Regions from separate parts of the Thioalkalivibrio sp. ARh3 genome, predicted to be linked through region 1. Evidence: predicted binding sites of a transcription regulator. Region 1 holds the regulator's gene; the other holds the start of a gene.
What was found. The regulator FNR, encoded in region 1, switches genes on or off when oxygen is low (the NO sensors DNR and NnrR bind a similar motif). The targets are predictions, from matches to a motif close to TTGATNTANATCAA.
Positions count from the first base shown of each region.

Region 1 (3,411 bases):
ACGCCGGCCCCGAGAGCCTGATCCTGCTGGACGAGCTGGGCACGGGCACCGACCCGGACGAGGGCGCGGCACTGGCGATGGCGATGCTGGACGAGCTGCGTGCGCGTGGCACGCGCGGGATCGTGAATACCCACCTGGCGCCCCTGAAGGACTACGCCGCCCAGCATGCGGGCATCGTGAACGCCTCGATGCAGTTCGATGCCGAGACGCTGTCCCCGACCTACCGGCTGCTGATCGGCGAGCCGGGTGTGTCGTTCGGCCTTACGATTGCCGAGAAGAACGGGCTACCGGCCCAACTGGTCGCCCGCGCCCGCGAGCATTTCGCCGAACTCCCCACCGCCCAGGCCGGGGGCGATCCCGGCAGGGGCTGAGCCCCGAACGAGGCGCTACCACATGAGGTCGTCGGGGACGACGTAGTCCTTGTACGGGTCGTCGGGATCGGGCTCGGAATCGCCGCTTTCTTCGGCCGGGATGACCAGCGGCCACTCGGCATCCCGCTCGCGGATCTTGTCCGCGATCTCGCGCGGGATTACGCGGAAACCCTTGCTCGGGTGCAGCTCCAGGCCTGCCAAGGCCGCGCGCCCGTCGACCAGGCGCTTGCGGGTGTCCTCGGTTACCGGCAGGTGGCGGATCTGCCCGTCGAACTGGAAGTGGTAGTCGATCGCGGCGTCGCCGGTGGGGATCGGGGCCAGGTGCTGGTTGACCAGTTCGCGAATCTGGGCCCGGCGCGCACGGCGTTCGGCCTTTTCCTGTCGTTCCTGGTTCTTCTCGCGCGAGCGCTGGGCCTGCTCGGCCTGGCGGGCCGCCGCGGCGCTGGCCTCGGCGTCGGCGGGCTTGCCCTTTTTCTTTTTTGGTTGTGTCTTCTGGGCCTTGTGCTTCTGGCTCTTGGCCTTGCGCACCTGTTTTTCATCCACCAGCCCGGTCTTCAGGAGCTGGTTGCGCAGATCGTCCGACATGCCGCTTGCCTGTAGAAAATGTGCCGGGAGGATAGCCTATGTGCAGCCGGCCTGTGTGAGTTCGGGTATTCCGTCCCGGATCTCGGTCACGGGCAGGGCCGGGAACAGAAGCTGCAGACGCCGTGTGAGGTCGGGGGTCGCGGCGGGATCACCGAGATCCAGGGCGGACTTAAACAGGCGCATCGCAGCCGTTCGTTCGCATGTGACCTCCAGCGCCTTCGTGGCGGTGTACAGCGCCGCCCGGTTCGGCTGGTGGGGGCCTTCGGGTTTGAGGCGGCGGCGCAGGGCGCGCACGCGGGCGGTGGTTCGATCGCGCCAACTCGCGGCGGCCTGCATCAGCGCCTCCCAGTTGTGCTTGCGTATGCCCCCCGGGTACCACAGGGCGAACAGGGCGAGGATGACATCGACGTCATGGTTCTCCTGCCAGTGCAGCAGGCGTTCCCGGGCTGGTGCGGAGGCCCAGATTCGCAGCGCGAAATCCCAGAAGCTGTCGAAGCCCAAGCCGTGCGGCCTGGCAGCCTCAGGCACCGCTGGCGGCGGACGTGAGGGTTACGCCGGCGGCATTGTGCAGGCTCTTCGGCTCGAGGATTTCGAGATCCCGGGTGTGGAGGCTGATCACCCCCTGTTTGCGCAGCTGCGTGAACAGGCGGCTGATGGTCTCCTGGGTCAGGCCCAGATGGTTGGCGATGTCGGCGCGCGACATCGGCAGATAGAAGCGTTCGGGGGACAGGCCGCGCGCACGGTGCCGTTCGGACAGGGTCACCAGGAACGTGGCCAGGCGCTGCTCCGCCGTGCGCTGCGCGAGCAGGGCATGCACGCTCTCGTCCTGGGCCAGCCCCTTGCTCATCACATTCATCATGTGCTGGCGGAAGGTGGGCAGCTTGTCGGCAAGGTCGTCCACATGGGTGAACGGGACTGCGCAGACACTGGTGGATTCCAGCGCCACGGCACTGACCGGATGTTTCCCGGAATGGATCGCGTCGAGCCCGAGCAGGTCGCCGGCGAGGGCGAACCCGGTGATCTGTTCGGTGCCGTCGTCGCTGATCAGGACCGCTTTCAGTGCGCCCGTTCGCACGGCGAACAGGGTGTCGAAGCGCTCGCCCATATTGAACAGCGAAGTCCCCTTCTCGATCGGGCGGCGCTGCTGAACGATCTCGTCGAGTTGCCAGAGTTCGTTCTGCGGCAGCCCCATCGGCAGGCAGAGCTGACGCAGGGAGCAGTGCTCGCAGGCTTGGGTTGGGCGCAATGTCATGTGCGCAGGTTAGCGGTTTTGACCGCGGCTAGGGAAGCGCCTGTGGCTCACGGGAAGAGGCTTGCTCGCATGAGGAATTCCGTTATTGTGAGTGTGGAACCTTTTGAGGTGGCGACGATCCGCTATTTCAGATGCTTGTGTCGCGGCCAGCGCGATATACAGGCTCTGTTCCATGTGGCAGACGATTCGCAGGGGAAGGGATGCAATGATCGAACGGATGCTGAACGAATACATGCGCCACGGCACGCTGATCCTGCGCGAGCCTGACGGGAGCGAGCGCCGATTCGGGCAGGGGGCGCCCGAGATTACGATGCAGATCCACGATGCGGCGGCTCTCAAGCGTATTGCGCGCGATCCCGGATTCCAGCTGGGCGAGACCTATATGGACGGGCTCTGGTCGCCGGGGCCCGAGGGTATCCGGGTGTTTCTGGATGTGGCCATGCGCAACTTTGCACCCATGTTCCAGCGTCGCGTCCACCCGCTGGTGTGCATGTTCCGCGGGATCCTGGAGCAGGGGAACCGCATCGCGCGCAGCTACCAGAACATCTCGCACCATTACGACGTGGACGAGTGGCTGTTCCGCCGTTTTCTCGACGACGGGATGTTCTACAGCTGTGCCTATTTCGAGCGCCCGGACATGACCCTGGAAGAGGCCCAGCAGGCGAAGTGCGCGATGCTGCGCAAGAAGCTGGTGCTGGAGCCCGGTCAGCGGGTACTGGATATCGGCTGTGGTTGGGGTGGGCTGGCCTTCCACCTGGCCGAGAATGCCGATGTCCAGGTGGATGGCATTACCCTGTCCAGGGAGCAGCTGCGCGTGGCCCAGGCGGAGGCGAAGCGCCGGGGGCTGGACGATCGCGTGCGTTTTTTCTATCAGGACTATCGCGAACACGACGACCAGTACGACCGGATCGTTAGCGTCGGTATGTTCGAGCATGTCGGCGTGCCCAACTACGGCACGTTCTTCCAGCGGGTGAACGACCTGCTCAAGGACGACGGCGTGGCCGTCCTGCACACGATTGGCCGACAGGGACCGCCAGGGACAACCAACCCCTGGCTAGGCAAGTACATCTTCCCTGGTGGTTACACCCCGGCCCTGTCCGAGGTGATGGAGGCGCTGGAACCGACCCCGCTGCATACCACCGATATCGAGTTCTGGCGGCTGCACTATGCCGAGACTCTCGCGGAGTGGTATCGGCGTTTCCA
Region 1 covers NZ_KB897951.1:247,773-251,183, forward strand. Annotated here, with positions in the region: gene C995_RS0111300 (DNA mismatch repair protein MutS) at 1-371, shown strand, start outside; gene C995_RS0111305 (DUF2058 domain-containing protein) at 387-956, opposite strand; gene C995_RS0111310 (TIGR02444 family protein) at 993-1,484, opposite strand; gene fnr (fumarate/nitrate reduction transcriptional regulator Fnr) at 1,477-2,208, opposite strand; gene C995_RS0111320 (cyclopropane-fatty-acyl-phospholipid synthase family protein) at 2,414-3,411, shown strand, end outside.

Region 2 (3,411 bases), on a different contig from region 1:
ATCCGCTTCATCGATCCGGGCCCATCGGCGGATACGACCATCGCCTTGCACTTGTTCCCGGATGGGGTGATCGATCGCGGCCTCGATCCATGTGTCCTTGATGATGCGGCGATCGGGCCGCAAACGTACGGTCTCGAAGTAACGTGTTGTCTTCACCGGAACGTCCCTGTTGCCGGTTCATGAACCTCAAGCTTTCGCCAACGTTGTCGAAACGTCAACCACCGGTCAAACCACCTTCGAGTAGCGCCGTCCTTCACGGTGCAAATAGGCGTCGAAGGCCATGGCGATGTTGCGCAGCAGGAGTCGGCCGCGTGGCTGGACCTCCAGGCAGTCGCGGCCGATGGTCACCAGGCCGTCGGCCTCCATCTCGGCCAGGCGGTCCAGGGCATCGCCAAAGGTCTCCCGGAAGTCGATGCCGAATGCGGCCTCGATGCCGCCGAAGTCGACCCTCGAGTGGCACATCAACTCGCTGATCACGGCGCGCCGCAGGCGATCGTCCTCATTCAGCTCGAGGCCGCGGAACACGGGCAGCTGACCCGACGCCAGCCGTTCCTGATAGGCATCGACCTCGCGCAGGTTCTGGCTGTAGCTGTCTCCGATCTTGCCGATGGCGGTCGGCCCCAGCGCGACGAGATCGTATTCCGCGCGCGTCGAGTAGCCCTGGAAGTTTCGCTGCAGCGTGCCCGCGCGCTGGGCGATCGCGAGTTCGTCATCGGGCAGCGCAAAGTGATCCATGCCGATGTACACATACCCCGCGTCGGTCAGACGCTGGATAGTCATCTCGAGGATCGCGAGCCGCTCCGTGGCCGGCGGAAGGTCGCCATCGCGGATCTGGCGCTGCGTCTTGAACAGCTCCGGCAGGTGCGCGTAGTTGTACACGGCCAGCCGCTCCGGACGCAGGTCCAGCACGCGGTCCAGTGTCGCGGAGAACGTGTCCACCGTCTGCAGGGGCAGCCCGTAGATCAGATCCAGGTTGGTCGACGTAAAGCCATGCTCGCGCGCCTGGCGTACCACCTGCGCGGTGACCTCGAACGGCTGGATGCGGTTGACGGCCTTCTGCACGGCGGGATCGACATCCTGCACCCCGACACTGACGCGGTTGAAGCCCAGCGACGCCAGAAGCGGCAGGGTGCCGGGCCGCACGGCACGCGGGTCGATCTCGATGGAGAATTCGCGCTCCGGACCGGTCTCCAGCGTGAAATGCCGGCCCAGGGCCTTCATGACCCGGGTCAGGTCATCGTCGGACAGGTAGGTCGGCGTCCCTCCACCAAAGTGCAGCTGGCGAACCGGTCGCTCCCGATCGAACAGCTCACCCTGCAGGGCGATCTCCTGTTCCAGCGAGTCGAGATAGCTCGTCGCGCGCCGATAATTGCCGGTAATCACCTTGTTGCAGGCACAGTAGAAACACACCGTGTCGCAGAAGGGCACGTGAACATAGAGCGACAGCGGACGCGCCGCCCCTTCGGCATTCGTCGCCCGCGCCACCCGCGCATAGGCCTGCGCGTCGAACCCCTCGTGGAACTGCGGCGCCGTGGGGTAGGACGTGTAGCGAGGGCCGCTCACGTCATAGCGACGCAACACCTCGGGATCGAATACCAGACGCTGTTCCATACGGCTCTCCGCATCGGGAGGGCGGGCCCCTTGCGCCACCCTGACACCCTCACCCTACGCGCCCTCCGGCCGGGTACGGTTGATGTATGTCAAACGTGGCTTCGATCACCGCCGCCATCCGCATCCCGGTCCCGCTGTGCTAGCCTTGCCATCCCAAGACGGCACCCCGATCCCGAGCGCGTATGTCCCCCGACGAATATTGCGAGGAGAAGGCCGCCAAGAGCGGCTCCAGCTTCTACTACGCATTCCGGTTCCTGGAGCCCGACCGGCGCCGAGCGATCACCGCGCTGTACGCGTTCTGCCGCGAGGTGGACGACATCGTCGACGAGGTCAGCGAGGAAAGCGTGGCTCGCACCAAGCTCCAGTGGTGGCGCGAGGAGATCGAGCGCCTGTTCGATCATCAGCCGCGCCACCCGATCACCCAGGCCCTGCAGCCGCATCTGGCGCCGTTCGATCTCAGCCGCGAGTATTTCGACGAGATCATCGACGGCATGCAGATGGACCTCGACTACGACAGCTACCCGGATTTCACCACGCTGTCGCTGTACTGCTACCGCGCGGCCAGCGTGGTCGGGATCCTGTCCGCCCATATCTTCGGCTTCTCGGATCGGCGCACGCTGAAATACGCGCATGACCTGGGGATGGCCCTGCAGCTGACCAACATCCTGCGTGATGTCCACGAGGACGCGATGCGCGGCCGGGTCTACATCCCGATGGACGAGCTGAAAAAGCACGGCGTAAAGCCCGAGGAATTTCAGGTCAATGTCACGGACGACCGCCATCGTGCTCTGTTCGCCGAGCAGGCGGAGCGAGCTCGCCGCTACTACCAGCGCGCGGAGGAGCACCTGCCCGCCGAGGACCGCTACGCCCAGCGCCCGGGCCTGATCATGGCCGCGATCTACCGCACCCTGCTCGACGAGATCGAGGACGACGGCTATCGCGTGCTGGAGCACCGCGTGCGGCTGACCCCGATCCGCAAGCTGTGGATCGCCTGGCGTACCGCGCGCCGCCTGAAGCGCGAATACCGCCGCGCGGGCTGACCCCGCCCGCCCCATGGCCGCCGTTCCTGCCTCGCATCCGGTCGTCGTGCTCGGCGCCGGCTGGGCCGGCCTGACCGCCGCGCTGACCCTGGCCCGGGCCGGCATCGCGGTCCACCTGATCGAGGCCGCCGCCACCGCGGGCGGGCGCGCCCGCAGCCTGAACCGCGATGGCGCCGAACTGGACAACGGCCAGCACGTGCTGGTCGGCGCCTGTCACGCCACCCTGGAACAACTGCGCTCGGTTGGCACCGACCCGGACCGCGCCTTCGCGGCCCTGCCGTTCGGTCTGCGAATGCATGCACCGGGCCGCCCTCACCCCGCCCTGGCCCTGGAACCGCGCTCGCCGCGCCTGCCGGCCCTCGCCGGCGGCCTGTGGAAAAGCCTCGCCGGCACCCCGCTGCACAGACGCCTCCCGGCTCTGCTCGGGGCGGCCTCGATCCTGCATCGGCCACTGGACGAGGATCTCGACGTACTCGAATGGCTGCAGACGCGCCATCAGCCGGACACGCTGATCCGCCAGCTCTGGGAACCGCTGTGCCTCGCGGTCATGAACACGCCGATCCGCAGCGCCTCGGCGCAGATCTTCCAGAACGTGCTGCGTCTGGCCCTGAACCACGGGCCGGACGACGCCCGGCTCCTGATCCCGACCCGGCCACTGGGATCGCTGTATCCGGAACCCGCCCTGCGCGAACTGCGCGAGCGCGGTGCCACGATCGAGACCGGTCGGCGCATTGTGGCCATCGAACCCGGGGGTCCCGAG
Region 2 covers NZ_KB897949.1:319,382-322,792, forward strand. Annotated here, with positions in the region: gene C995_RS13985 (hypothetical protein) at 1-156, opposite strand, end outside; gene hemN (oxygen-independent coproporphyrinogen III oxidase) at 226-1,611, opposite strand; gene hpnD (presqualene diphosphate synthase HpnD) at 1,794-2,651, shown strand; gene hpnE (hydroxysqualene dehydroxylase HpnE) at 2,665-3,411, shown strand, end outside.
Region 2: the regulator FNR is predicted to act here: its motif matches at 1,691-1,704, upstream of hemN (oxygen-independent coproporphyrinogen III oxidase).